3 regions of the Klebsiella sp. PK18 genome follow, and region 2 is predicted to be linked to each of the others. Evidence: predicted binding sites of a transcription regulator. Region 2 holds the regulator's gene; each other region holds the start of a gene.
The links. The regulator CRP, encoded in region 2, controls carbon source genes, mostly activating them, when cyclic AMP is high. The targets are predictions, from matches to a motif close to ATGTGANNNNNNTCACAT.
Positions count from the first base shown of each region.

Region 1: the regulator CRP is predicted to act here: its motif matches at 5,615-5,632, upstream of AC3EMD_RS27040 (6-phosphofructokinase).
Region 3: the regulator CRP is predicted to act here: its motif matches at 1,427-1,444, upstream of rbsD (D-ribose pyranase).

Region 1 is NZ_CM173493.1:5,525,047-5,534,764, reverse strand. Features, by position in the region: gene fdoI (formate dehydrogenase cytochrome b556 subunit) at 1-73, opposite strand, end outside; gene fdxH (formate dehydrogenase subunit beta) at 70-972, opposite strand; gene fdnG (formate dehydrogenase-N subunit alpha) at 985-4,035, opposite strand; gene fdhD (formate dehydrogenase accessory sulfurtransferase FdhD) at 4,192-5,028, shown strand; gene AC3EMD_RS27045 (YdgH/BhsA/McbA-like domain containing protein) at 5,157-5,369, shown strand; gene AC3EMD_RS27040 (6-phosphofructokinase) at 5,763-6,743, shown strand; gene AC3EMD_RS27035 (PTS sugar transporter subunit IIB) at 6,755-7,069, shown strand; gene AC3EMD_RS27030 (PTS sugar transporter subunit IIC) at 7,062-8,429, shown strand; gene AC3EMD_RS27025 (class II fructose-bisphosphate aldolase) at 8,416-9,258, shown strand; gene AC3EMD_RS27020 (hypothetical protein) at 9,317-9,586, shown strand; gene AC3EMD_RS27015 (PTS sugar transporter subunit IIA) at 9,596-9,718, shown strand, end outside.
Region 2 is NZ_CM173493.1:417,059-426,776, reverse strand. Features, by position in the region: gene kefG (glutathione-regulated potassium-efflux system ancillary protein KefG) at 1-432, opposite strand, end outside; gene AC3EMD_RS01965 (ABC transporter ATP-binding protein) at 606-2,510, shown strand; gene AC3EMD_RS01960 (hydrolase) at 2,736-3,734, shown strand; gene AC3EMD_RS01955 (YheU family protein) at 3,731-3,949, shown strand; gene AC3EMD_RS01950 (phosphoribulokinase) at 3,986-4,855, shown strand; gene AC3EMD_RS01945 (OsmC family protein) at 4,911-5,315, opposite strand; gene crp (cAMP-activated global transcriptional regulator CRP) at 5,622-6,254, shown strand; gene AC3EMD_RS01935 (YccS/YhfK family putative transporter) at 6,306-8,384, shown strand; gene argD (bifunctional acetylornithine/succinyldiaminopimelate transaminase) at 8,374-9,594, opposite strand; gene pabA (aminodeoxychorismate synthase component 2) at 9,685-9,718, opposite strand, start outside.
Region 3 is NZ_CM173493.1:5,564,115-5,573,832, reverse strand. Features, by position in the region: gene kup (low affinity potassium transporter Kup) at 1-1,346, shown strand, start outside; gene rbsD (D-ribose pyranase) at 1,531-1,950, shown strand; gene rbsA (ribose ABC transporter ATP-binding protein RbsA) at 1,961-3,466, shown strand; gene rbsC (ribose ABC transporter permease) at 3,472-4,437, shown strand; gene rbsB (ribose ABC transporter substrate-binding protein RbsB) at 4,465-5,355, shown strand; gene rbsK (ribokinase) at 5,456-6,388, shown strand; gene rbsR (ribose operon transcriptional repressor RbsR) at 6,392-7,384, shown strand; gene mdtD (multidrug transporter subunit MdtD) at 7,381-8,778, opposite strand; gene AC3EMD_RS27210 (FadR/GntR family transcriptional regulator) at 8,791-9,492, opposite strand.

The DNA.
Region 1 (9,718 bases), 510 kb from region 2:
AGCAGAAGGCGGTGACCCAGTGGTTGATGCGTTCCGGCGCCGTGTAGCGCACGATGGTGTCACGTCTTTTCATTTGCGCACCTCGTCTTTCTCTTCATGCAGGTTGTCCTCTTCCTCTTCCGCGCGGTTCGGACCGACGCCGACGTAGTGGAAGATACTGGCTGCGAAGGTCGCGGCGAAGCCGACGGCCGCCAGCGGTTTCCAGATGCCTTTCCAGAACTTCACGGTCTGGCTGATCTCCGGGTTTTCCGGCAGGCCATGGTACAGATTCGGCTTGTCGGCATGGTGCAGCACGTACATGACGTGGGTGCCGCCGACGCCGGCCGGATCGTACAGGCCCGCATTGTCATAACCGCGGGTTTTCAGCTCAGCCACGCGTTCACCGGCCAGCGTTTTCATATCCTCTTTGGAGCCAAAGTGGATTGCACCGGTCGGACAGGTTTTCACGCAGGCAGGCTCCTGGCCGACGGTCACGCGGTCTACGCACAGGGTACATTTGTAGACGCGGTTGTCTTCCGGGTTCAGACGCGGTACATCGAACGGACAGCCGGCGATACAGTAGCCGCAGCCGATACACTGCTCGGACTGGAAGTCGACGATACCGTTGGCGTACTGAATGATCGCGCCTTCTGACGGGCAGGCCTTCAGGCAGCCCGGGTCCGCGCAATGCATGCAGCCATCCTTGCGAATGAGCCATTCCAGCTTGTCGTTTTGTTCCACTTCCGAGAAGCGCATGACCGTCCATGACTTGGCGGTCAGGTCCGCCGGGTTGTCATACACCCCGACGTTGTGACCGACTTCATCACGAATATCGTTCCATTCGGAGCAGGCCACCTGACAGGCTTTGCAGCCGATACAGGTGGTGACGTCGATAAGCTTCGCCACCTCCTGCTGGTGGTCCCGCGCCTGAGGCGCGGGGGTGAAACCGTTAGTCGCGGAACGACGAATAATATCTTGCGATTGATAAGCCATAAGTCGTCTCCGTTACACCTTTTCCACGTTCACGAGGAAAGCTTTGAACTCCGGTGTCTGCGTATTTGCATCACCGACGAACGGCGTCAGGGTATTAGCAATAAAGCCTTTTTTCGCTACGCCCTCATAGCCCCAGTGAATAGGAATGCCGATGGTATCGATATCCTTACCGTCAACTTTCAGCGTGCGAATACGCTTGGTCACCACTGCCTTGGCTTTGATATAGCCGCGGTTAGAGGAAACTTTCACGGTATCGCCGTGGCCGATGCCGAGCTTATTCGCCAGTTTTTCACCGATCTCCACAAACTGCTCCGGCTGCGCGATGGCGTTAAGCAACGCGTGCTTGGTCCAGTAGTGGAAGTGTTCGGTCAGGCGGTAAGTGGTGCCGACGTACGGGAATTTGTCCGCTTTGCCCATCTGCTCGAGATCGCCTTTGAAGACGCGAGCGGCCGGGTTAGAGACCACGTTCGGATGCAGCGGGTTAGTCCCCAGCGGCGTTTCAAACGGCTCGTAGTGTTCCGGGAACGGTCCTTCCGCCATCTTATCGATAGCGAACAGACGGCCCATCCCTTCCGGCTGCATGATAAACGGACCGACGTCGCTGCCAGGCGCGGCGGCGCTGTAGTCCGGAATATCCACGCCGCCCCATTTCGCGCCATCCCATTTCAGCAACTGACGTTTAGGATCCCACGGTTTGCCCTGCGGGTCCGCGGAGGCGCGGTTATACAGGATGCGGCGGTTGAGCGGCCAGGCCCAGGCCCAACCCAGCGTGTTGCCGAGGCCTGACGGATCGGCGTTATCGCGGCGCGCCATCTGGTTACCTTCCGGCGTCCAGCTCCCGGCGAAGATCCAGCAGCCGCTGGAGGTGGTGCCATCATCTCGCAGCTGGGCAAAGGAGCTTAGCTGTTGGCCTTTCTTGACGATCACCGCGCCGGTTGCCGGGTCGGTGATATCCGCCAGCGCTTTACCGTTGCTTTCCATCGCCACTTCTTCCGATGCCGGCTCGTGTGGCGTGGAGTAGTTCCACGTCATGTTGAGCACCGGCTCCGGCGCCGGGCCACCCTCTTCGGCATACATCTTACGCAGGCGAGTGAAGATACCGGCGAGAATTTCACCATCGGTGACGGCGATCCCCGGGGCGTCCGCGCCTTTCCAGTGCCACTGCAGCCAGCGGCCGGAGTTGACGATAGACCCATTCTCTTCGGCGAAGCAGGTGGAGGGCAGACGGAACACTTCGGTCTGGATTTTCGCCGGATCGACATCGTTCGACTCACCATGGTTTTGCCAGAAGGTGGACGTTTCGGTATTGAGCGGGTCGATGGTCACAAGGAATTTCAGCTTCGACAGGGAAGCCACCACCTTGTTTTTGTTCGGGAACGAGGCGACCGGGTTAAAGCCCTGGCAAATATAGCCATTCACTTTGCCCTGATTCATCATCTCGAAATACTGCAGAACGTCGTAGCTCTTATCCCACTTCGGCAGCCAGTCAAAGCCCCAGCTGTTTTCTGCCGTAGCTTTGTCGCCGAAGAAGGCTTTCATCATGGAGACGAAGAACTTCGGATAGTTGCCCCAGTAGTTGACCTGGTCTTTCAGCAGCGGCTTCGGCGTGTTAGCCGTCAGGTAGGTCTGCAGGTCGGCCTGTTTTTCATTCGGCAGCGACATGTAGCCCGGCAGGCTGGTGGAGAGCAGGCCGAGGTCGGTCAGACCCTGGATATTGGAGTGACCGCGCAGGGCGTTGACACCGCCGCCGGCCATCCCCATGTTGCCGAGCAGCAGCTGGATCATCGCCATGGTGCGGATGTTCTGCGCGCCGATGGAGTGCTGGGTCCAGCCGAGAGCATACAGGAACGACGCGGTCTTATCCGGCGCGCTGGTTTCGGCAATGTATTCGCAAACTTTAAGGAAGTCGGTCTTCGGCGTACCACAGATGTTTTCGACTACATCCGGGGTATAACGAGAAACGTGCTGCTTCAGCAGGTTCCAGACGCAGCGCGGATGTTGCAGCGTGGTATCGCGTTTGGCGAAGCCGTTCTCATCCAGCTCATAGTTCCAGCTGGTTTTGTCGTACTGGCGTTTTTCTGCGTTATAGCCGCTGAACAGCCCGTCGTCGAAGCTGTAGTCCTCACGCACGATCAGGCTGGCGTTGGTATAGGCTTCGGTGTATTCACGGTTGAATTTTTCGTTATTCAGCAGGTACAGGATCACGCCCGACAGGAAGGTAATGTCGGTACCGGAACGAATCGGGGTATAGAAATCTGCCACCGATGCCGTACGCGTAAAGCGCGGATCGATAACGATGAGCTTGGCGCCATTATGAATTTTGGCTTCCATCGCCCAGCGGAACCCCACCGGATGCGCTTCTGCGGCGTTACCGCCCATCACCACGATCAGGTTGGCGTTCTTAATATCCACCCAGTGGTTGGTCATCGCACCGCGACCAAATGTTGGAGCAAGACTTGCTACCGTTGGTCCGTGTCAGACACGCGCCTGGTTATCCACCGCCAGCATCCCGAGGGCGCGGGTGAATTTTTGCGTTAAATAGCCGGTTTCGTTACTGGAGGCGGAGGCGCACAGCATCCCGGTGGTCAACCAGCGGTTGACGGTGGTGCCGGCGTCGTTTTGCGCGATAAAGTTGGCGTCGCGGTCCTCTTTCATCAGCTTGGCGATGCGATCAAACGCTTCGTCCCAGCTGATTTGCTGCCATTTATCGGAACCTGGCGCGCGATATTCCGGGAATTTCAGGCGGCTTTCAGAATGGATAAAGTCCACCAGACCGGCCCCTTTCGGGCAGAGCGCACCACGGTTAACCGGATGATCCGGATCGCCTTCGATATGGAAAATGGATGCTTTGGCGTTTTTTGCGCCGTCGCCGAGGCTATACATCAACAGCCCACAGCCGACAGAACAGTATGTACAGGTGTTACGGGTTTCGCGCGTGCGCAGCAATTTGTACTGCCGTGTCTCCGCGAGCGCAGTTGCCGGGACAAAGCCCAGCGCTGCTGCCGTGGTTCCCGCCATACCGCCAGCGCAGATCTTAAAGAACTGCCTTCTGCTGACCTGCATGGTTCGCTCCTTGTTTCGACATTGTCACATGTAGTTATTTGCTTTGCGGTGAAGGCCGCAAAGGTTCAGAATTAGGGCTAATTTCCCTCATTCCTGAAGGGATAAAAACAGAATACCACATTGTGTGTATGCCTGTTCCAATACGGTTAAAGCAAAGTGAACAAGAAGCCTCTCGAACAAATCAAAAATGTGACGAATGTCACAGGATATCGCCAGGTCTCCCTCTGGAAACGCGAGGATCTGCAACACCCTCAGCCAGACGAGTTAGCCGAAGAAATTCCCGTCGCTCTGGTCTACAACGGTATCTCCCATGTGGTGATGATGGCCACGCCGAAAGACCTGGAGCAATTCGCCGTCGGCTTTTCCTTATCCGAAGGGATTATCGAGCATCGGCGGGAGATTTTCGGCATGGACGTGGTGTCGGTGTGCAATGGCCTTGAGGTACAGATTGAGCTCTCCAGCCGACGTTTTATGGGGCTCAAAGCCCGGCGTCGCGCGCTGGCCGGGCGCACCGGCTGCGGGGTATGCGGCGTCGAGCAGCTCAATGATATTGGTAAGCCAGTTCAGCCGCTACCGTTCACTCAGACGTTCGATCTAGCCAACCTCGACCACGCCCTGGCGCATCTTAACGACTTTCAACCGGTCGGCCGGCTCACCGGCTGTACCCATGCGGCTGCCTGGGTCAGGACGACTGGCGAGCTGGCGGGCGGTTTTGAAGACGTTGGCCGGCATGTCGCCCTGGATAAACTGCTGGGCCAGCGCGCGGAAATTGGCGAGGACTGGCAGCATGGCGCCGCGCTGGTCTCCAGCCGCGCCAGCTATGAAATGGTGCAGAAGGCCGCGATGTGCGGCGTCGAGATCCTGTTCGCGGTCTCGGCGGCCACCACCTTAGCGGTGGAAGTGGCCGAGCGCTGCAATCTGACGCTGGTGGGCTTTTGCAAGCCGGGCAGGGCGACAGTTTACACCCATCCGCAGCGTTTAATTGCGGGTTAAATATCGATCAATAAATTTGAACAATGACAGCAAATCCTTCCGCTTTTTGTTTAGCGATGTGCGGGCTACTATTTAACACATCAAGGCACGGCGCCTTATCTAAACAACTAAATGAAAGGGTTTATATCATGAAAAGCATCAAAACTTTTGTCGCAGTAATCGCACTGGCCGCTTCTTTTGGTTCATTCGCTGCTGAAACCGTGACTGCAACCGCTGCCACGATGGATGGTGCGGAAGCGAAAATCGCTGCTCAGGCGCAGGCTGCTGGCGCTTCGTCTTACAAAATTACCGAAGCCTTTACCGGCAACCGCGTGCATATGACTGCGGAACTGAACAAATAAGCATAAAGTTACTGTCGAAAGAGCGCCTTAGGGCGCTTTTTTTGTTTCGCTTCCCGCATCGGCGAAATTACCCGATATTCCCCTCTGCTACGAAAAAATGTGGCAGTAATCACGTTTCCGCTCTTTTCTTAAATCCCCATATTAACGGCAAAGGAAAGGTCTGCACGCCTGAATATCTCGATATTTTAACGCTATGAAATATAAAGATATTAAAAACAGAAAGCGATGGCGATCACCCTCTTTAAATGAGATGTTTATCACAGAAATAAGCATGTCACTGCTACTGTCAACCATTCACTGACGTAATTTAATACGCATTATGTGATCTTTATTGCAAATAGAAGGCTTGTACTCAGGGAAAAATGTTGTCAGGCAAATGAGCGAGGAAGCGTCATGAAAATTGGCATCGTTATTAGCGGCGGGGATGTTTCGGGAATGAATAATTTTATATTCCAGATAGCCAGGCAGGCTAATGCCGATATCACGCTGTTTAATGGCGGTATTCCAGGGCTACTGGAGAAAAGTCATCAGGATATGGCGTGGCGCGATCTGGTTGATTTCTCCATTACCGCGGTGCCGATCATTACCTCGGGGCGAACCAGTCGCAAACTGCAGCGCAGTGAATATGAAAGCATTGCTAAAAAACTTAAATCTCTGCGTATTGATGTGCTCATTATGGCCGGGGGGGATGGCAGCCTGCAGTTTCTGAATACCCTTAGTGAATTTGAGATTAATTGCTTTGGTGTTGGGATGACTATCGATAATGATGTGTATGGCAGTGATTATACGATTGGTTTTTCCACGGCCTGTGAGCAAATTATTAAAGAAGTCTCCCGTTTAAGAAATACCGGAAGAGCGCTGCCGGGTCGGGTTTTTATGGTTGAGATATTAGGAGGCTATTGTGGAGAACTAACGTTACAGTCCGCCATTAAATGTAATGCTGATATTGCCCTGATCCCGGAGGCACAGATGCCGCTGACCATGCTTGCGGAACGGATTACCCGTAAGCTGAGCACGCAAAATAGCGTCGTGATCCTCTGCTCAGAAGGCTATACCAAAGAGTACTCTCCCGGCTTTCAGGGGGCGATTGATACCATGATTAAACAGCTGGAACCACAAATAGGTGTCCGTATCCGTAAAACGATCGTCGGCTATGGTTTACGCAGCGGTGATCCAACCTGTGAAGAGATTTATCAGGGTACCATTATGGCCAGTGAAGTGGTTCGCTGTATTCAGTCAGGTATGAAAAATAAAGCCATAATAATTAATTCCAGTAACAAACCTATTCCGATTGATTTAGTCAGTATGAAAAAACGTCTGGTCGATACTGAAGGACATCATTATAAACTTGCCAAGCAACTCAATATTATTTGAGGAGACCCTCCATGCTGAAAATTTTATGCGTATGTGGCTGCGGCCTCGGTTCAAGCTTTGCCATTGAAATGACGGCGAAGGCAGTTTTAAAGAAGCTGGAAATTCCCGCTCATATTGAACACACCACCGTTTCCGAAGCTGGGGCCTTTAAATCGGATATGATTCTGACGCAAAAAACCTTTGCCGACATCTTAACCGCCGATGCCAGTGAAGAAGAAATTAAACGTGTCGTGGTATTGAATAAACTTACTGATAAAGAGGAGATTGAAACCAAGATCGTCGCATTCTTAAAAGAACGTCATCTGAAGGTGGCTGATTATGAATAGCTTCGTTGTGTTTATCGTTAAGGATTTACTCGGCCAGGCATCCATCCTTATTGCTTTTATTGCCATGCTTGGCCTGATCCTGCAAAAGAAATCGCCAGGCAAAACCGCGGAAGGGACATTTAAAACGCTGCTCGGTTTCTTAATTATGATGGCCGGGATAAACATCATTGTCGCCACCCTGACCTTCCTGAATGATATCTTCACCCAGGGGTTTGGCATGAAAGGCTACATTACCGATGTGGCCGCCATCGCCGGGTTAGCGAATCGGGAATTAGGTTCGGAAGTGGCGCTGACGCTGCTGGTGATCTTTGCCGTCAATATTATTATCGCCCGTCTGACGCCGCTGAAATATATTTTCCTGACCGGCCAGGCGCTACTGTGGATGGCGACAATTGGGGCTGTGATTGGCTATAAGTCCGGGCTCACTGGCGTACCGCTGATTTTAACCGGGGGTATCTTCGGCGGTGTGATGGCGGTCTTAATGCCGGCCCTGGCGCAGCCGGTGGTCAGGCGCATTACCGGGTCTGACGATGTGGCCCTGGGGCACTTCTGTACCATCGGCTATCTGGTGCAGGCTGCGGTCGCTAAAGTTGTCGGAAAAGGCTCTCGCTCCACGGAAGATCTCGAACTGCCTGATAACTTTAAGTTTCTGCAGGATACCTATCTGGCCATGGCGGTGGTGATGGTGCCGATGTATCTCATCCCGGCTATTGCGGCGGGGCCGCAGTACATCGCGCAATTCTCCGGCGGCATTAATTACCTGATGTATGCCTTCATGCAGTCCATTCAGTTTGTCGCCGGGGTCTTTGTCCTCTATAGCGGTGTGCGTTTATTACTCAATGAGCTGGTGCCGGCTTTTCGCGGTATCGCGATGCGTATTGTCCCGGATGCAAAGCCTGCTCTCGATTGCCCGGTGCTGTTTCCCTATGCGCCAAATGCGGTGATTGTCGGATTTCTGGCGACGACTGTCGGCTCGATTATCGGCATGCTGGTTTTCCCGATGTTCGGTCTGGCGATGATCCTCCCCGGGCTGTTAACCAACTTTTTCGCCGGCGGTACGGCAGGGGTATTTGGTAATGCGCTGGGCGGACGTCGCGGGGCGATGATCGGCGGGGTTATCCACGGTCTGTTTATCACTTTTCTGCCGGCTATTCTGGTGCCCATGCTGGAGAGCTACGGCTTTACGGGCGTCACCTTCAGCGATTCTGACGTCATCAGCTCCGGTCTGGTATTAGGCCACGCCTTCCAGAATAACTGGCTCTTTGTCGCCTTGTTTATTGTGTTTGTCGCCGCACTGGCATGGTTTGTAAACGGTAAATCCGCTAAGCCGAAAGGGGAAAATGTTCATGAGTCTGTATAATTTTAATGAGATTTTAAACATCGCTCAGGAAAGAAATTTTAAAGCGATTGGCTCGTTTAACTTGCACTGTATTGAGATGTTACCGGCTTTTTTCAAAGCCGCGCAAAACAGCCACAGCCCATTAATGATCCAAATATCAACCGGTACCGCAGAGTATCTGGGGTATCGGTTACTGGTCGATGTCGTGCGTTCATTAGCAGACAGTGAAAATATCCCGACCTGCCTGCACCTCGATCACTGCTCCGATATTAAAGCCATCGAGACGGCAATGAATGCGGGCTTTTCTTCGGTGATGTACGACGGGTCTCACTTAAGCCTCGAGGAAAATATCGGTAACACGCGGATTGTGGTGGAAATGGCCCGGCCGCGGAATATTACGGTAGAAGGTGAGCTGGGGGCGATCGGCGGGTCAGAGGATGGAAAAGCGGTGGCTGCCGAAGATATCTGTTTTACTACCGTCGACGACGCGAAACGTTTTGTGGAGGAGACGCAGGTCGATATGCTGGCCGTCTCGGTGGGCACTGTGCATGGCCTGTACACCGGTAAAGCGCAGATACAGCATGCGCGGCTGAAGGCGATAAGCGAAGCGACTGGCGTGCCGCTGGTGCTGCATGGCGGCACAGGCGTTAGTGACGACGATATGCGGCTGGCCGTCACTGAAGGGATTAATAAAGTGAACGTCGGAACGGAAATGAACGTGCAGTGGGTCGACCGCTGTAAATCAACGTTCGAGAAAGGAAAAGTAAATGACAGCGTACGGAAATTTTTAATTCCCGCCAACCAGGCAGTGACTGCCGTATTAATGGAAAAAATGGCGCTATTTAAATAGCGTTTTTACCGACACATATCTTTTGTTGCCCTGTCTTCCGCCAGGGAGGGAGCTTGCTATGTTTGAATCATTGAAAACGCTGTGGAAAAAAGAGCAAAACCCGCTGCAGGATTATGATCAACAGTCCCGTCAGCTGGCGGAAGAGATCGCCAGACTGGAAGGCGAATTACAGCGCCAGCCCGATAATAGCGACGTGCAAAAAACATTGATGTTGACTTACAACCGGGCATTATCGGTATATGCCAAGAGTAAGAGCCACCGGCAGGATATCGATGCGCTGTTTCTGCAGATTGATAATTTACGCAATATTATTCGTCGCAATATCTAGGAACAGAGAATGACCATAAAAGAACTGCTTATTGAGGCCGATGCCATTCAGGTTGGCGTTGTGGAATCCGACTGGCAGCGGGTAATAAAGTTGGCTGCCCGCCCGCTGGAGGCGAAAGGCTTTATTTCGGCG
Region 2 (9,718 bases):
CATACGGCACATGCCGGCGGTCAGTTCAAAAGGACGTAAAATATCGTTCATCGGATAGCGATTGGCATCGCGACGGTAGGCGCTCTCAGGTTCGCCGGTGGTGATCACACTACGCCAGTACTTTCCCGCCAGTTCGTTTCCTCCGGCACCGCTGGCGAAGCCGCGGCTTAACACACGATCCAGCCACTCCTTGAGCAGCGCCGGACAGCTCCAGGTATATAAAGGATGCTGGAAAACAATCACCTCATGCTGGCGCAGCAGGTCCTGTTCATGAGCGATATCGATAAAAAAATCCGGATAGTGCGCGTAAAGATCGTGCACGGTGACGTTCGGCAACTGTAAGGCCGGCTCTAATAAAACCCGGTTGGCCACGGAATCATGAGATTCTGGGTGGGCATACAGCAGCAACACTTTCGCTGTCTGAGACATCATTCCCCTCCCGTAGGTCTTCTGGCGGCCTGCGCAGCCCCGGTGTTCTGACACCGCCAGAATGACTTTGTGTATCGTCTTCGTTTTGGGCTACCATGGCGGCCCGGTGAAGCGATTCGCTTCCACACTACATTATCATAATGACAAATTAACATAGTCTGAACATACGGCGCCTTATGATTGTTTTCTCCTCGTTACAAATTCGTCGCGGCGTACGCGTCCTGCTGGACAACGCCACCGCTACCATCAACCCTGGCCAAAAGGTCGGTCTGGTGGGCAAAAACGGCTGCGGGAAATCGACGCTGCTATCGCTTTTGAAAAACGAGATAAGCGCTGACGGCGGCAGTATGACCTTTCCAGGCAGCTGGCAGCTGGCATGGGTGAATCAGGAAACCCCGGCGCTGCCTCAGCCGGCTATCGATTATGTTATTGATGGCGATCGTGAATACCGCCAGCTGGAAGCCGCGCTCCAGCAGGCAAATGAGCGCAACGACGGCCATGCCATCGCCACGGTCCACGGCAAGCTGGACGCCATCGACGCCTGGACCATCCGTTCGCGCGCTGCCAGCCTGCTGCACGGTCTGGGATTCAGCAACGAACAGCTGGAGCGGCCGGTCAGCGATTTTTCCGGCGGCTGGCGTATGCGCCTTAACCTCGCCCAGGCGCTGATTTGCCGCTCCGATCTGCTGCTGCTCGATGAACCGACTAACCACCTCGACCTCGATGCCGTCATCTGGCTCGAAAAATGGCTTAAGGGTTACACAGGGACGCTGATCCTGATCTCCCACGATCGCGATTTTCTCGATCCTATCGTCGACAAAATTATCCATATCGAACAGCAGACGATGTTTGAGTACACCGGTAACTACAGCTCGTTCGAAGTGCAGCGCGCTACCCGTCTCTCTCAGCAGCAGGCGATGTACGAAAGCCAGCAGCAGCGCGTTGCGCATCTGCAAAGCTATATCGACCGCTTCCGCGCTAAGGCCACCAAGGCCAAGCAGGCGCAAAGCCGTATCAAAATGCTCGAACGGATGGAGCTTATCGCCCCGGCGCACGTGGATAACCCGTTCCACTTCAGCTTCCGCCAGCCGGAGAGTCTGCCTAACCCGTTACTGAAAATGGAGAAAGTCAGCGCCGGTTACGGCGAGCGTATTATCCTCGACTCCATCAAGCTCAATCTGGTGCCGGGCTCGCGCATCGGCCTGCTGGGCCGCAACGGCGCCGGGAAGTCGACTCTGATTAAGCTGCTGGCGGGTGAACTCCAGCCGGTGAGCGGCGAGATCGGTCTCGCAAAAGGTATCAAGCTCGGCTACTTCGCCCAGCATCAACTGGAGTTCCTGCGTGCCGATGAGTCGCCGCTGCAGCACCTGGCGCGCCTGGCCCCGCAGGAACTGGAGCAGAAACTGCGTGATTATCTGGGCGGCTTTGGTTTCCAGGGCGATAAGGTCAGCGAAGAGACCCGCCGCTTCTCTGGTGGAGAAAAAGCGCGCCTGGTACTGGCCCTGATCGTCTGGCAGCGCCCTAACCTGCTGCTGCTCGATGAACCGACCAACCACCTTGACCTCGATATGCGTCAGGCCTTAACCGAAGCGCTGATCGACTTTGAAGGGGCGCTGGTTGTCGTGTCGCACGATCGTCACCTGATCCGCTCCACCACCGACGATCTGTACCTCGTCCATGACGGTAAAGTCGAGCCGTTCGACGGCGATCTGGAAGATTATCAGCAGTGGCTCAGCGACTCGCAAAAACAGGAATCACAGAGCAGCGACGCGCCAAAAGAGAGCGGCAACAGCGCGCAGGCGCGCAAGGACCAGAAGCGTCGGGAAGCGGAACTGCGCAGCCAGACCCAACCGCTGCGCAAAGAGATCGCCCGTCTGGAAAAAGAGATGGACAAGCTCAACGCGCAGTTGGCCAGTGCGGAAGAAAAACTTGGCGACAGTGAGCTTTATGACGCCTCACGTAAAGCCGAACTAACCGAATGCCTGCAGCAGCAGGCCAGCGCGAAGTCCGGGCTGGAGGAGTGTGAAATGGCCTGGCTGGAGGCCCAGGAGCAGCTGGAGCTGATGCTTCAGGAAGGCTAATATTGACTTCCTCATCCTGCCTGCGCGTACGATGCCGCTGGCAGGGTGGGTTTCTGCCCTCTCCATGGCCTGCCATCAGTGACATCAATGATTTGTTTTTGCTGTAACCTGGCGTCGCTGGCCACAAGACCACATATTGGCTAACCCCTGTGCGCCCTGCGCGGTATAGTCATCATCACGTTTATTAATTGTTCTGGTGCTATGGTTGAAATCATCCCCACAGACATGACGCCCCCCGAAAACGATTCGCGTGAGTTCCATCCGATGCGCGGCGTGGGCAATCGTCATCTGCAAACCATGCTGCCGCGGCTGATCCGCCGTAAATTGCGCTTTACCCCGCACTGGCAGCGCCTTGAGCTGCCGGACGGCGATTTTGTCGATCTGGCCTGGAGCGAAGACCCGCATCAGGCGCGCCATAAGCCGCGCCTCGTCGTCTTTCATGGTCTCGAAGGAAGCCTGCACAGCCCGTACGCCCATGGTCTGATCCATGCGGCGATGCAGCGCGGCTGGCTGGGCGTGGTTATGCATTTCCGCGGCTGCAGCGGCGAACCTAACCGCAATAACCGCATCTATCACTCCGGCGAAACAGAAGATGGCACCTGGTTTCTGCACTGGCTACAGCGCGAGTTTGGTCCCGCGCCGACTGCGGCCGTCGGCTATTCACTGGGCGGCAATATGCTGGGCTGCCTGCTGGCAGAAGAAGGCGACCGCTGCCCGCTGGATGCGGCGGTGATCGTCTCCGCGCCTTTTATGCTGGAAGCCTGCAGCTATCATATGGATAAGGGCTTCTCGCGGGTTTATCAGCGCTATCTGCTCAATCTGTTAAAAGCCAATGCCTCACGCAAGCTGAAAGCGTATCCTGGCTCACTGCCTGTCGATTTACGCCAGCTTAAAGGGATGCGCCGCATCCGGGAATTTGACGATATGATCACCGCCAAAATCCATGGTTTCGCCGATGCGCTGGATTATTACCGGCAATGCAGCGCCATGCCGCGGCTCAGCGATATCACTAAGCCAACGCTCATCATTCACGCGAAAGACGATCCATTTATGGATCACCACTCCATACCACCGCAGGAGCAACTGCCGGCGAACGTTGAGTATCAATTAACTGAGCAAGGCGGCCACGTTGGTTTCGTCGGCGGCACCCTGCGTAAGCCGGAGATGTGGCTGGAAAGACGCATCCCGGACTGGTTAAACCGTTGGCTGGAGGTCCCCGTATGATTATTCCCTGGCAGGATCTGGATCCCGAAACGCTGGATAACCTGATTGAAAGCTTTGTGTTACGTGAAGGCACCGATTATGGTGAACATGAACGTTCACTTGCCGATAAAGTCGCCGATGTAAAACAGCAGTTGAAACGCGGAGAGGCGGTTCTTGTGTGGTCGGAACTGCATGAGACGGTCAATATTATGCCGCGCGCGCTGTTTAACGGCTAAGGCGACGCCACTACATCGTTTAACCAGGGAGTTGTTATGTCTGCCAAACATCCGGTGATCGCCGTCACGGGCTCCAGCGGCGCGGGCACTACCACCACCAGCCTTGCCTTTCGCAAAATCTTCGCGCAGCTAAACCTGCACGCCGCGGAGGTGGAAGGCGATAGCTTTCATCGCTACACCCGCCCGGAAATGGACATGGCGATCCGCAAGGCGCGGGATCAGGGCAAACATATCAGCTACTTTGGCCCGGAGGCGAACGACTTTGGCCTGCTGGAGCAGACCTTTGTCGACTATGGCCGCCACGGAAAAGGCCAGTCGCGGAAATACCTGCACACCTATGACGAAGCCGTACCGTGGAATCAGGTGCCAGGGACTTTCACCCCCTGGCAGCCGCTGCCGGAGCCGACAGACGTACTGTTCTATGAGGGGCTGCACGGCGGGGTTGTCACGCCGCATCATGATGTCGCCAGCCATGTCGACCTGCTGGTCGGCGTAGTGCCTATCGTTAACCTCGAGTGGATCCAAAAGCTTATTCGCGACACCAGCGAGCGCGGCCACTCCCGGGAGGCGGTGATGGACTCAGTCGTCCGCTCGATGGAAGACTACATCAACTTCATTACCCCGCAATTTTCCCGCACCCATATCAACTTTCAGCGCGTGCCGACGGTAGACACTTCCAACCCGTTTGCCGCGAAAACTATTCCCTCGCTGGACGAGAGCTTTGTGGTGATCCATTTCCGTAACCTGCAGAATATCGACTTCCCCTGGCTGCTGGCGATGCTGCAGGGGTCGTTTATCTCGCACATGAACACGCTGGTGGTGCCGGGCGGTAAAATGGGGCTGGCGATGGAGCTTATCATGACGCCGCTGGTCGAGCGCCTGATGGAAGGCCGCAAGATCGGCTAACAGAAAAAACCCCGGCCAGGCCGGGGTTGAGATGCTTCACAACGGCAGGCGAAGACTACGCCTCGATCACTTCATAGGAGTGGGTGATCTTCACCGCTTTTTCCAGCATCAGCGCCACCGAGCAGTATTTCTCTGCCGACAGATCCACCGCCCGGGAGACCGCGGCATTTTTCAGCGCCTTACCGGTGACGATAAAGTGCAGATTAATATGCGTAAACAGACGCGGCGCCTCTTCGCGGCGCTCCGACGTCAGCTTCACTTCGCAGTTGGTCACCTCATGGCGACCTTTTTGCAGAATAGAAACCACATCGATCGCACTGCAACCGCCCGCCGCCATCAGCACCATCTCCATCGGGCTGGGTGCCTTATCCCCGGAGTTGCCATCCATCAGAATCTGGTGTCCTGACGCGGACTCCCCGATAAAGGTTAACCCTTCAACCCATTTCACACGCGCTTGCATAAAATTTAACTCCAGTATCGCAATTTTCCTGTCAGATTACGCGCACATAACAATTCTCGCAACGGAAGGCGACCTGCGTCATGCTGAAGCGAGACACCAGGAGACATGCGGCGAAAGCTATGCTAAAACAGTCTGGATGCTACAGTATTACATTGATGTACTGCATGTATGCAGAGGAGTTCACATTACGGGCTGTCGAAAAATCATCAGCCAGCTTCCCAGGTATAGGGAAACAATACGATTGCATGCCCGGACGCCGTGTAGTGTCGGCGCCCGGAGATAGCTTATAACAGAGGATAACCGCGCATGGTGCTTGGCAAACCGCAAACAGACCCTACCCTTGAATGGTTCTTGTCTCATTGCCACATTCATAAGTACCCATCAAAGAGCACGCTGATCCACCAGGGTGAAAAAGCAGAAACGCTGTACTACATCGTTAAAGGCTCCGTGGCTGTACTCATCAAGGATGAAGAAGGTAAAGAGATGATCCTCTCCTACCTCAACCAGGGCGATTTCATCGGTGAATTAGGCCTGTTTGAAGAGGGTCAGGAGCGTAGCGCCTGGGTACGGGCGAAAACCGCATGTGAAGTGGCCGAAATCTCTTATAAGAAATTCCGTCAGCTGATCCAGGTTAACCCGGACATTCTTATGCGTCTCTCTTCGCAAATGGCTCGCCGTCTGCAGGTCACGTCTGAGAAAGTGGGCAACCTCGCCTTCCTCGACGTGACGGGCCGTATCGCCCAGACGCTGCTGAACCTGGCGAAGCAACCTGATGCCATGACCCACCCGGACGGTATGCAAATTAAAATTACCCGTCAGGAAATTGGTCAGATCGTCGGCTGCTCTCGTGAAACAGTTGGCCGTATTTTGAAAATGCTGGAAGATCAGAACCTGATTTCCGCACACGGTAAAACTATCGTCGTCTACGGCACCCGTTAAGTTGCTAAGCGGCGTATTGCTCCTGCAGTACGCCGTTTTTGTTTTTCCCTCATGTGGCGCAGGCTGATTTACCACCCGGAAGTCAACTATGCACTGCGGCAAACGCTGGTGCTGTGTCTGCCTGTGGCCATCGGTCTTCTGCTCGGCCATCTCCAGCAGGGGCTGTTGTTTTCCTTAGTGCCCGCCTGCTGCAACATTGCCGGTCTTGATACCCCGCATAAGCGCTTTTTCAAACGCCTGATTATCGGCGGCTGTCTGTTTGCCGGATGCAGTCTGGTGGTGCAGTTGCTGCTCGCCCAGGCCATTCCTTTGCCGCTTATTCTCAGCGGTCTGGCGCTATTGCTCGGCGTCACCGCGGAGATCAGTTCGCTGCACGCTCGCCTGCTGCCCGCGTCGCTGATCGCCGCTATCTTTACCCTGAGCCTGGCGGGCAATATGCCCATCTGGGATCCACTGCTGATCTACGCTTTCGGTACGCTGTGGTACGGCGTGTTTAACTGGCTCTGGTTCTGGCTGTGGCGCGAACAGCCGCTGCGGGAGTCGCTCAGCCTGCTTTACCGGGAACTGGCTGACTATTGTGAAGCCAAATACAGTCTGTTGACCCAGCATACCGATCCGTCGACCGCCCTGCCGCCGCTGCTCACCCGCCAGCAGAAGGTAGTCGACCTGATTACCCAGTGCTATCAGCAGATGCATATGCTGGCAGCCAACCAACGCAACGATCACAAGCGTCTGCTGCGGGCGTTCCAGGTTGGGCTGGATCTACAGGAACATATTTCGGTTAGCCTGCATCAGCCAGAAGAGGTGCAAAAGCTGGTGGAACGCAGCCATGCCGAAGCGGTGATCCGCTGGAATGCCCAAACCGTCGCTGCCCGCCTGCGCGTACTGGCGGATGATATTCTCTATCATCGCTTTCCGCAGCGCTTTCAGATGGATAAACAGATTGAGGCTCTGGAAAAGATCGCCCGCCAGCATCCGGACAACCCGGTCGGTCAGTTCTGCGCCTGGCACTTTAGCCGTATCGCCCGGGTGCTGCATACCCAGCGCCCCCTGTATGCCCGGGATCTGATGGCCGACAAAGAGCGTCGTTTACCGCTGTTTCCCGCGCTAAAGAACTATCTGTCGCTGAAATCACCCGCACTGCGCAATGCCGCGCGCATCAGCGTGATGCTGAGCGTCGCCAGCCTGATGGGCAACGCCCTGCATTTGCCGAAGCCCTACTGGATCCTGATGACGGTGCTCTTCGTCACGCAAAATGGCTATGGCGCCACGCGGGTGCGAATTGTTCACCGGGCGGCGGGAACGCTCGCCGGCCTAGTCATCGCCGGGCTAACCTTGCACTTTCACGTTCCGGAGAGCTATACCCTGAGCGGGATGCTGCTGATTACCCTGCTCAGCTATCTGATCATCCGTAAACACTATGGCTGGGCGATGGTAGGCTTTACGGTGACGGCGGTGTATACCCTGCAACTGCTGACGCTCAACGGCGAACAGTTTATTGTCGCCCGGCTTATCGACACGCTTATCGGCTGCCTGATCGCCTTCGGCGGGATGGTCTGGCTGTGGCCGCAGTGGCAGAGCGGCCTGCTGAAAAAAAACGCCCACGATGCGCTGGAGGCCGACCAGCAGGCGATTCGCCTGATCCTCAGCGCCGATCCAAAAGCCCCCGCGCTGGCCTATCAACGCATGCGCGTCAACCAGGCGCATAACGCGCTCTACAACTCCCTGAATCAGGCGATGCAGGAGCCCGGTTTTAATACCCACTACCTGGAAGATATGAAGCTGTGGGTGACGCACAGTCAGTTTATCGTCGAACACATCAACGCTATGACCACCCTGGCCCGGGAGCATACGATGCTCACCCCGGATCTTGCCCAGCGCTATCTCGAATCTTGTGAGATTGCCTTGCAACGCTGCCAGCAGCGGCTGGACAGCGATGGTCCCGGCAGCGCAGGGGATGCTAATATTCTGGAGTCGCCGGAAACAGAGGTGCCGAACGGTCCGTTAAGCACCCTGGAGCAGCACCTGCAACGCATTCTGGGCCATCTGAACACCATGCATACCATATCGTCAGTAGCATGGCGTCAGCGGCCGCATCATGGCATCTGGCTGCGGAAGATCAGCCGTTAATCACCTTTGCCACTGCCTGGGCAAAACGCGCCATCCCCTCGGCAATATCCTGCTCGTCGATGATCAGCGAGGGAACAAAACGCATCACGTCCGGCCCGGCGTTGAGCACCATGACGCCGGCTTGCGCAGCGGCATAGAGGAAATCACGCGCGCGGCCCTTGTGCTGCGGCTTGAGTTCGGCGCCAATCAGCAGGCCCATCCCGCGAATATCACTGAACAGATCAAATTCAGCATCCAGCTGCTGCAGGTGTTTGACGAACAGTTCGCGCTTCGCGCTCACGCCATCCAGCACCGCCGGGGTATTGATTAGATCGAAGGCGGCGTTGGCGACCGCGCAGGCCAGCGGGTTGCCGCCGTAGGTTGAGCCATGGGAACCCGCATGGAAGGCGCTGGCGATCTCATGGGTGGTCAGCATGGCGCTGACCGGGAAGCCGCCGCCGAGCGCTTTGGCGCTGGTCAGAATATCCGGCGTCACACCGTAATGCATATAGGCGAACAGCGATCCGGTACGTCCCATACCGCACTGCACTTCATCAAAGACTAACAACGCCTGGTGCTGATCGCACAGCTCACGCAGCCCCTGCAGGAAGGCCGGCGTCGCTGCCGTCACGCCGCCTTCGCCCTGAATCGGCTCCACCACCACTGCGCAAGTGTGGTCATCCATCACCGCTTTTACCGCCTGCAGGTCGTTGAAGGGAACATGGACAATATCCGCCGGTTTCGGGCCGAAACCATCGGAGTACTTCGGCTGCCCACCGACGGAAACGGTAAACAGGGAGCGGCCATGGAAGGCATTATGGAAGGCAATGATTTTGGTTTTATACGGGCTATGGCGGGTCACCGCATAGTGACGCGCCAGCTTAAAGGCCGTTTCATTGGCTTCCGTACCGGAGTTCATAAACACCACGCGCTCGGCGAAGGTGGCCTCGACAACTTTACGTCCCAGACGCAGCGCTGGCTCATTGGTAAAGACGTTGCTGGTGTGCCACAGCGTTTCGCCCTGCTCGTGGAGCGCCGCCACCAGCGCCGGGTGGCAATGGCCGAGCGCCGTCACCGCGATACCGCCGGCAAAATCAACATACTCTTTGCCCTGCTGATCCCAGACGCGGCTGCCTTTCCCTTTCACCGGGATGAATTCTGCTGGTGCATAAATCGGCAAAATAATTTCATCGAATGTGGCGCGGGTGATTGCCGGTTGTTCAGTTGCCATGTCTTGCCCATCCCTCTTCGTTATGCAGATGTAATCATGAAAATATAATCACAAAATATGCATAAAAAATCAGTCAATGGCAACTGAAAATCACCGCTTCAGAAAGTTTTCCAGCAATTGATGG
Region 3 (9,718 bases), 470 kb from region 2:
TCTGGTTCCTGTTGCTGGCGGTGCTCGGCGCGCGAAGCATTTACGCTAACCCGGAAGTTCTTCAGGCGCTAAACCCCTACTGGGCGGTGCATTTCTTCCTGCAGTACAAAACGGTTTCCTTTATTGCGCTCGGCGCGGTGGTGCTGTCGATTACCGGGGTGGAAGCGCTGTACGCCGATATGGGTCACTTCGGCAAACTGCCGATCCGCGTGGCCTGGTTCTCCGTCGTGCTGCCCTCGCTGGTGCTGAACTATTTTGGCCAGGGCGCGCTACTGCTGAAGCACCCGGAAGCGATTAAAAACCCGTTCTTCCTGCTGGCGCCGGAGTGGGCGCTGATCCCGATGCTGATTATCGCCACGCTGGCGACGGTTATCGCCTCGCAGGCGGTGATCTCCGGGGTCTTCTCCCTGACCCGTCAGGCAGTGCGTCTGGGCTATCTGTCGCCGATGCGCATTATCCACACCTCGGAAATGGAGTCCGGACAGATTTACATCCCGTTCATTAACTGGCTGCTGTACGTTTCTGTGGTCATCGTTATTGTCAGCTTTGAGCATTCGTCTAATCTGGCGGCGGCGTATGGTATCGCGGTCACGGGCACCATGGTGCTGACCTCCATTCTGTCGGCAACGGTGGCGCGCAAAAACTGGCACTGGAATAAGCTGTTTGTCGGCCTGATGCTGGTGGCCTTCCTGTGTATCGATATTCCGCTGTTTTCGGCGAACCTCGATAAGATTGTCTCCGGCGGTTGGCTGCCGTTGTCCCTGGGGCTGGTGATGTTCACGGTGATGACCACCTGGAAGAGCGAACGTTTCCGCCTGCTGCGCCGAATGCACGAGCATGGCAATTCGCTGGAAGCGATGATCTCTTCGCTGGAGAAGTCACCGCCGGTGCGTGTGCCGGGTACCGCGGTGTATATGTCCCGCGCCCTGAACGTGATCCCGTTTGCCCTGCTGCATAACCTGAAGCACAACAAGGTGCTGCATGAGCGAGTAATCCTTCTGACTCTGCGCACCGAAGACGCGCCTTACGTGCATAACGTTCGCCGGGTGCAGATTGAGCAGCTGTCGCCGTCGTTCTGGCGGGTGGTGGCCAGCTACGGTTGGCGGGAAACGCCGAACGTTGAAGAGGTGTTCCATCGCTGTGGCCTGGAAGGACTCAGTTGCCGAATGATGGAGACCTCGTTCTTCATGTCGCATGAGTCGCTGATTATCGGCAAACGACCGTGGTATCTGCGCCTGCGCGGCAAGCTTTATCTGCTGCTGCAGCGTAACGCCCTGCGGGCGCCGGATCAGTTTGAAATCCCGCCAAACCGGGTTATCGAGCTCGGTACCCAGGTCGAAATCTGATGTCAAAAAAGCCCTTCCATTGCGAAGGGCTTTTTGTTTCTCACTCCGGCTGTCATCTCCTGTCGCTGTCTTGCGAAACGTTTCGATGGCGATCACATTTCTCTCTTCTGGTGATGGTTTTCTGCTCACACATTGATAATAATTATTTTAGCGAAACGTTTCGCTAGTGGAGCAAAAGAGAAAAATGAAAAAAGGCACCGTACTTAACGCTGATATTTCCGCGGTCATTTCCCGCCTGGGCCACACCGATACGCTGGTGGTCTGCGATGCCGGATTACCGGTTCCCCGCAGCAGCACGCGCATTGATATGGCGCTGACTCAGGGCGTACCTTCCTTTATGCAGGTGCTGGAAGTGGTGACGACGGAAATGCAGGTTGAAGCGGCTGTTATCGCGGAAGAGATTAAAACCCATAATCCGCAGCTCCACGCGACGTTGCTCACTCACCTTGAGCAGCTGCAGCAGCACCAGGGAAATACCATTGAAATTCGTTACACCAGTCATGAGCAGTTCAAAAAACAAACCGCAGACAGTCAGGCGGTAATTCGCAGCGGGGAGTGTTCCCCGTTTGCGAATATCATTCTCTGTGCCGGCGTCACGTTCTGAGGTCGCCGTCATGGAAGCCTTATTGCAACTGAAAGGGATCGATAAAGCGTTCCCTGGCGTCAAGGCGCTCTCCGGCGCGGCGCTGAATGTCTATGCCGGTCGGGTAATGGCGCTGGTAGGAGAAAATGGCGCCGGCAAGTCCACCATGATGAAGGTGCTGACCGGGATCTACACCCGTGATGCCGGCTCTTTGCTGTGGTTAGGCAAAGAGACGACCTTTAACGGCCCCAAATCCTCCCAGGAAGCCGGGATCGGTATCATCCACCAGGAACTGAACCTGATCCCGCAATTGACGATTGCCGAGAACATCTTCCTTGGTCGCGAATTTGTTAACCGTTTTGGCAAAATCGACTGGAAGCAGATGTATGCCGAAGCCGACAAGCTGCTGGCAAAGCTGAATCTCCGCTTTAACAGCCAGAAGCTGGTGGGCGATCTGTCGATTGGCGATCAGCAAATGGTGGAGATCGCCAAAGTGCTGAGCTTTGAATCGAAAGTCATCATTATGGATGAACCGACCGATGCGCTGACCGATACCGAAACCGAATCGCTGTTCCGCGTCATCCGCGAACTGAAGTCGCAGGGGCGCGGCATCGTCTATATCTCCCACCGTATGAAAGAGATCTTCGAGATTTGCGACGACGTGACAGTCTTTCGTGACGGGCAGTTTATCGCCGAGCGCGAAGTGGCTTCGCTGGATGAGGACCGACTGATCGAGATGATGGTCGGCCGTAAGCTGGAAGATCAATATCCACATCTCGATAAGGCGCCGGGCGCGGTGCGCCTGAAGGTCGATAATCTCTGCGGCCCGGGCGTGGAAAACGTGACCTTTACCTTGCGCCAGGGGGAAATCCTGGGTGTCGCCGGGCTGATGGGCGCCGGACGGACCGAACTGATGAAAGTGCTGTACGGCGCGCTGCCGCGCAGCAGCGGCTCCGTGACGCTGGATGGCCATGAAGTGGTGACCCGCTCGCCGCAGGACGGTCTGGCGAACGGCATTGTCTATATCTCCGAAGATCGTAAGCGCGATGGCCTGGTTCTCGGGATGTCGGTAAAAGAAAATATGTCCCTGACGGCGCTACGCTACTTCAGCCGGGCGGGCGGCAGCCTTAAGCATAAAGATGAACAGCAGGCGGTCAGTGATTTCATTCGGCTGTTTAACGTCAAAACGCCGTCCATGGAGCAGGCGATCGGCCTGCTTTCCGGCGGCAACCAGCAAAAGGTCGCCATTGCCCGCGGGCTGATGACCCGGCCAAAGGTGCTGATCCTTGATGAACCGACCCGCGGCGTCGACGTCGGGGCGAAGAAAGAGATCTACCAGCTCATCAATCAGTTCAAAGCCGATGGCCTGAGCATCATTCTGGTCTCCTCTGAGATGCCGGAGGTGTTGGGCATGAGCGATCGCATCATTGTGATGCATGAAGGGCATCTCGGCGGTGAATTCACACGCGAGCAGGCCACCCAGGAAGTATTGATGGCTGCCGCTGTGGGCAAGCTTAACCGTGTGAATCAGGAGTAAGAAAGATGACAACCCAGGCTGTTACTGGTCGCCGTTATTTCACGAAAGCGTGGCTGATGGAGCAAAAATCGCTGATTGCCCTGCTGGTGCTGATCGCGGTGGTATCGACCATGAGCCCCAACTTTTTTACCGTCAATAACCTGTTCAATATCCTGCAACAGACCTCCGTTAACGCCATCATGGCGGTAGGGATGACGCTGGTCATACTGACCTCGGGGATCGACCTGTCCGTCGGCTCCCTGTTGGCGCTCACCGGTGCGGTGGCGGCGTCGATTGTCGGCATTGAGGTTAATGCGCTGGTGGCGGTCGCTGCCGCCCTCGCATTAGGTGCCGCGATCGGCGCAGTCACCGGGGTGATTGTGGCGAAAGGCCGCGTGCAGGCCTTCATCGCCACCCTGGTGATGATGCTGCTGCTGCGCGGTGTGACCATGGTGTACACCAACGGCAGCCCGATCAATACCGGCTTTAGCGATAACGCCGATCTGTTCGGCTGGTTTGGCATCGGGCGTCCGCTGGGGATCCCGACGCCGGTATGGATTATGGCGATTGTCTTCCTGGCGGCCTGGTACATGCTGCACCATACTCGCCTGGGCCGTTATATTTACGCGCTGGGCGGTAATGAAGCGGCGACGCGTCTGTCCGGGATTAGCGTCAATAAAGTCAAAATTATCGTCTACGCCTTGTGCGGGATGCTGGCGTCGCTGGCCGGGATCATCGAAGTGGCGCGTCTCTCCTCCGCGCAGCCGACGGCGGGGACGGGCTATGAGCTGGACGCTATTGCGGCGGTGGTGCTCGGTGGCACCAGCCTCGCGGGCGGCAAAGGACGCATTGTCGGCACGCTGATTGGCGCGCTGATCCTTGGCTTCCTGAATAATGGTCTTAATCTTTTAGGCGTTTCTTCCTATTACCAGATGATCGTTAAAGCGGTGGTGATTTTGCTGGCGGTACTGGTAGATAACAAAAAGCAGTAACTGAGAACTCTACAGGACATCTTAACTATGAATATGAAAAAACTGGCGACCCTGGTCTCTGCTGTTGCGCTAAGTGCGACCGTCAGCGCGAACGCGATGGCCAAAGACACCATCGCTCTGGTTATCTCTACCCTGAATAACCCGTTCTTCGTGTCGCTGAAAGACGGCGCGCAAAAAGAAGCTGACAAGCTGGGCTACAACCTGGTGGTGCTGGACTCCCAGAACAACCCGGCGAAAGAGCTGGCGAACGTCCAGGATTTGACGGTGCGCGGCGCCAAGCTGCTGCTGATCAACCCCACCGACTCTGATGCCGTCGGCAACGCCGTGAAGATGGCAAACCAGGCGAAAATCCCGGTCATCACCCTTGACCGTCAGGCCACAAAAGGCGATGTCGTGAGCCATATTGCGTCTGACAACGTGCAGGGCGGAAAAATGGCTGGCGATTACATCGCGAAAAAAGTGGGTGAAAGTGCGAAAGTCATTGAGCTGCAGGGCATTGCCGGGACTTCTGCGGCGCGCGAGCGCGGCGAAGGCTTTAAACAGGCCGTGGCGGCGCACAAGTTTAACGTCCTGGCCAGCCAACCAGCCGATTTCGACCGTACCAAAGGGCTGAACGTGATGCAGAACCTGCTGACCGCGCATCCTGACGTTCAGGCGGTATTCGCGCAAAATGATGAAATGGCGCTGGGCGCCCTGCGCGCGCTGCAGACCGCAGGCAAGTCCGATGTGATGGTGGTTGGATTTGACGGCACTCCGGATGGCGAAAAAGCAGTAAACAGTGGCAAACTGGCGGCGACCGTCGCACAGTTGCCGGAGCAGATCGGCGCGAAAGGCGTTGAGACGGCTGATAAGGTACTGAAGGGCGAAAAAGTGGAAGCTAACTACCCGGTTGAGCTGAAGCTGGTCGTTAAGCAGTAAAATGCGATTCGGACTGGCAACGGTCCGAGGGACAATATAAAAAAAGAAAAGCAGGGCATGCGCCACCGGATCCCGGTGGCGCGCTTTCCCGGGAACAGAAATGATGAAAACTGCAGGCAAACTTGTCGTCCTTGGCAGTATCAATGCCGATCACATTCTTAACCTTGACGCTTTCCCGACGCCGGGCGAAACCGTCACCGGCAACCATTATCAGGTGGCTTTCGGTGGTAAAGGGGCCAACCAGGCGGTCGCCGCCGGGCGCAGCGGAGCGGATATCGCGTTTATCGCCTGCACCGGCGATGACGACATCGGTGAACGCATCCGCCGCCAGCTGGCGAGCGATAAAATCGACGTGGCGCCTGTGCGCGCAGTCGCCGGGGAAGCGACCGGCGTGGCGTTAATCTTCGTTAACGCCGAAGGTGAGAATGTCATCGGTATTCATGCCGGCGCCAATGCGGCGCTTTCCGTCTCCCAGGTTGAGGCGGAAAAGGAACGTATCGCTAGCGCACAGGCGCTGTTAATGCAGCTGGAGTCGCCGCTGGAGAGCGTGTTGGCGGCGGCGAAAATCGCCCATCGCCATCAGACCACCGTGGTGCTTAATCCCGCGCCAGCGCGTGAACTGTCCGATGAACTGCTGGCGCTGGTGGATATCATTACCCCCAACGAAACCGAAGCGGAAAAGCTGACCGGTATTCGCGTTGAGAGCGACGAGGATGCGGCAAAAGCTGCCGACGTGCTGCATGCCAAAGGCATTGGTACGGTGATGATCACCCTCGGCAGCCGCGGCGTCTGGCTCAGTGCCGAAGGCGAAAGCCGTCGGATCCCGGGCTTTCGTGTGCAGGCCATTGATACTATCGCTGCCGGCGATACCTTTAACGGCGCGCTGGTAACCGCGTTGCTGGAAGGGACTTCCCTGCCGGAAGCGATCCGTTTTGCGCATGCCGCGGCGGCGATCGCCGTGACCCGCAAAGGCGCGCAGCCATCCGTGCCGTGGCGCACAGAGATTGATGAATTTTTAGCGCAACAGGGGTAATGCTTGGCTACGATGAAAGATGTGGCCCGCGTCGCGGGCGTTTCCACATCGACGGTGTCACACGTCATCAATAAGGACCGCTTTGTCAGTGAGGCGATTACCGCCAAAGTAGACGCTGCGATCAAAAGCCTCAACTACGCCCCCTCTGCGCTGGCGCGTAGCCTTAAGCTTAATCAAACCCGTACCATCGGCATGCTCATCACTGCCAGTACCAATCCGTTTTATTCGGAGCTGGTGCGGGGCGTGGAGCGCAGCTGTTTTGAGCGGGGTTATAGCCTCGTACTCTGTAATACGGAAGGTGATGAGCAGCGAATGAATCGTAATCTGGAGACGCTAATGCAAAAACGCGTCGATGGACTACTGCTGCTGTGCACGGAGACCCATCAGCCCTCTCCGGAAATTATGCAGCGCTATCCATCGGTACCGACGGTCATGATGGACTGGGCTCCCTTTGATGGCGATAGCGATCTGATTCAGGATAACTCGCTGCTTGGCGGCGATATGGCGACCCAGTATCTGATTGACCAGGGGCATTCGCGCATTGCCTGTATTGCCGGCCCGCTGGATAAAACCCCGGCGCGTCTGCGCCTTGAAGGTTACCATGCTGCGATGGCGCGCTGCGGCCTGCCGGTTGCCGACGGATACGTGGTGACCAGTGATTTTGAGTTTGGCGGCGGGTTTAGCGCGATGCAGCAGCTGCTGGCTTTGCCGCAGCGGCCGCAGGCGGTATTTGTCGGCAACGATGCCATGGCGGTTGGCGCTTATCAGGCGTTGTACCAGGCCGGTTTGCACATTCCGCAGGACATGGCGCTGGTGGGCTACGATGATATTGAGCTCGCACGCTATATGACACCGCCGTTGACCACCATTCACCAGCCAAAAGATGAGCTGGGAGAACTGGCCATCGATGTGCTGATCCATCGAATGGCCGATCCGCAGCAAAAGCAGCAACGCGTTCAGTTAACGCCGGAGCTGGTGGTTCGTGGCTCCGCTTAGCGTTTGTGCCGCTCGCTAATCAGATTACGGCCATCTTTCGCTCTTAACAGCATAAACATCAGCGCCGACACGATGGTGATCACGCCCATGGTTATAAAGGTGTAGTGAAACTGCTGTACCGTGCTGGCATTGTCAAAACCTTCATAGAAGCGCAGCACCGCAGCGCTGATGGCCACCCCGAGACTGATTGAAAGCTGCTGGGTCACCGCCAGCAGGCTGTTACCGCTGCTGGCATTGTCATCCGTCAGATCGGCCAGCGTAATGGTATTCATCGAGGTGAACTGCGTGGACATCGCCATCCCCAGCACAAACAGTGGCAGAAGAAGCATCCACAGCGGCATCTCTGGCGACTGCAGCGAGAACTGGGCAATCATGAGGCCAATAAATACCGTGATCCCCACCAGGGTCTTACGATAGCCAAACCAGCGCAGCACCTGGGTAACGGTAGATTTCGCAATAATGGAGCCGATAGCGGTAGGGGCAATCATACAGCCGGCGATAATGGCCGGATAGCCGAAGCCAACCTGCAGCATCAGCGGCATCAGAAATGGCACACAGCCGGTACCCAAACGCGTGGCAAGGTTGCCAGCAATGCCGACTGAGAAAGTATGCGTCTTAAATAAAGAGAGCGAGATAAGCGGCGCCGGATGGCGGCGCGCGTGGCGAACATAGGCCACGAGCAGTAACAGACTGACGGCAATCACGGCCAGCGCCAGCCATGTCGCCACGATTTTTTCTCCAAACAGTTCAATACCGCTGGAAAACAGTACCAGGCTTAAGCCAAATAACAGAAAACCGGTTATATCGAAGCGCCTGCGCGGCGTCGTGAAATTTGGCATGAATTTGCGGGCATACAGAATGCCAATCACCCCGATGGGAATGTTTATCAGGAAAATCCAATGCCAGCTGGCCCAGGTGACAAACACCCCGCCGAGCACCGGGCCCAGTATCGGCCCCACCAGACCTGGCATGGTCACAAAGTTCAGTACCGGAAGCAGCTCGCTGCGGGGATAGGCGCGCAGCAGCGCCAGCCTCGCCACCGGCATCATCATCGCCCCGCCGATCCCCTGAATCACCCGAAAAATGACCAGCTCCATTAATGAGCTGGAGAGCGCGCAGGCGAGAGACCCCAAAGTGAACAAGCTAACAGCGATGATAAAGACCCGGCGCGTGCCGAAGCGATCGGCCAGCCAGCCGCTGACCGGGATCAGCATCGCTACCGTCAGCGTATAGCTGATAATGGCCGACTGCATCGCTAAGGGAGAACGATTAAGACTGTGGGCAATAGCCGGGAGGGCGGTGTTAAGAATGGTGGCATCCAGCGCCTGCATAAAGAAGGCCATCGCCGCGATCCACGGCAGGCCAGCCATACTGCGCCCTTTTTTTCCGCTCATGCCAATTCCTTGTTATTGATTTACGGGGTGAGGGGCGTTCAACAACGCCTGGCAGGCGAGCAAGGCACCTGGCGCATCACTGTTGAGAATGGCATCGACAATCGCCTGGTGGAGATCCAGCTTCACTACTTCATTTTGCGTAATCGACGTGAAGTAGGTGTGGTAGACGGAATGAAATAAAGAAGCGAATGAGCTGAGGAAAGGATTACCGCTCATTTCATAGATATGTTCATGCCAGGCCATATCGACCTCTATCCAGCGATCGCGCTGAAAATGACGTTTCAAGGCAATCATCTCTTCCATTAAAGTATTGAGCTGCGCTTTTTGTTCTGCGGTGCCGTTAGCGGCAGCGAGAAAACAGGCCTGGGGCTCCAGGCTGCTGCGCATGACGAGAAAGTGGCTCACCACTTCTTCGAAGTTATCTTCTGTTAGCCACCAGGACAGGAGTTCCTTATCCAGGAAGTTCCAACTGCTGCGCGGCATCACCCGGGTGCCAATGCGAGGGCGGGGCAGCAACATGCCTTTTGCCGTTAGCGTCTTCACCGCTTCACGGACGGCGGTACGGCTCACACCGAACTGCTCCCCCAACTCCATCTCGCCGGGAAGAATGCTTTCCGGCTGATATTCGCCAGTCAGTATTTTTTGGGCGAGCTTCTCGGCCAGTACCCAGGAGATGTTCTTTTGTGCCGCCAGTTGCTGTGCGCTTAAAGACATAAATGCCGTTCCTTTCTTTTCTTTACTCTAACAGTATGCCACCAGGCGTCCCGTTTCGTCGGTTAAAACAGCAAAACGGCGGTTTTTTGCGACATTCCTCGCCGCATTGTTGAAAAAAGAGACGGTTGAAAAGTTTTTTTGAATTTCCCCTTGTCACCTCAGAATTACTCCCTATAATGCGCCTCCACTGACACGGAACAACGGCAAACAAGCCGCCGGGTCAGCG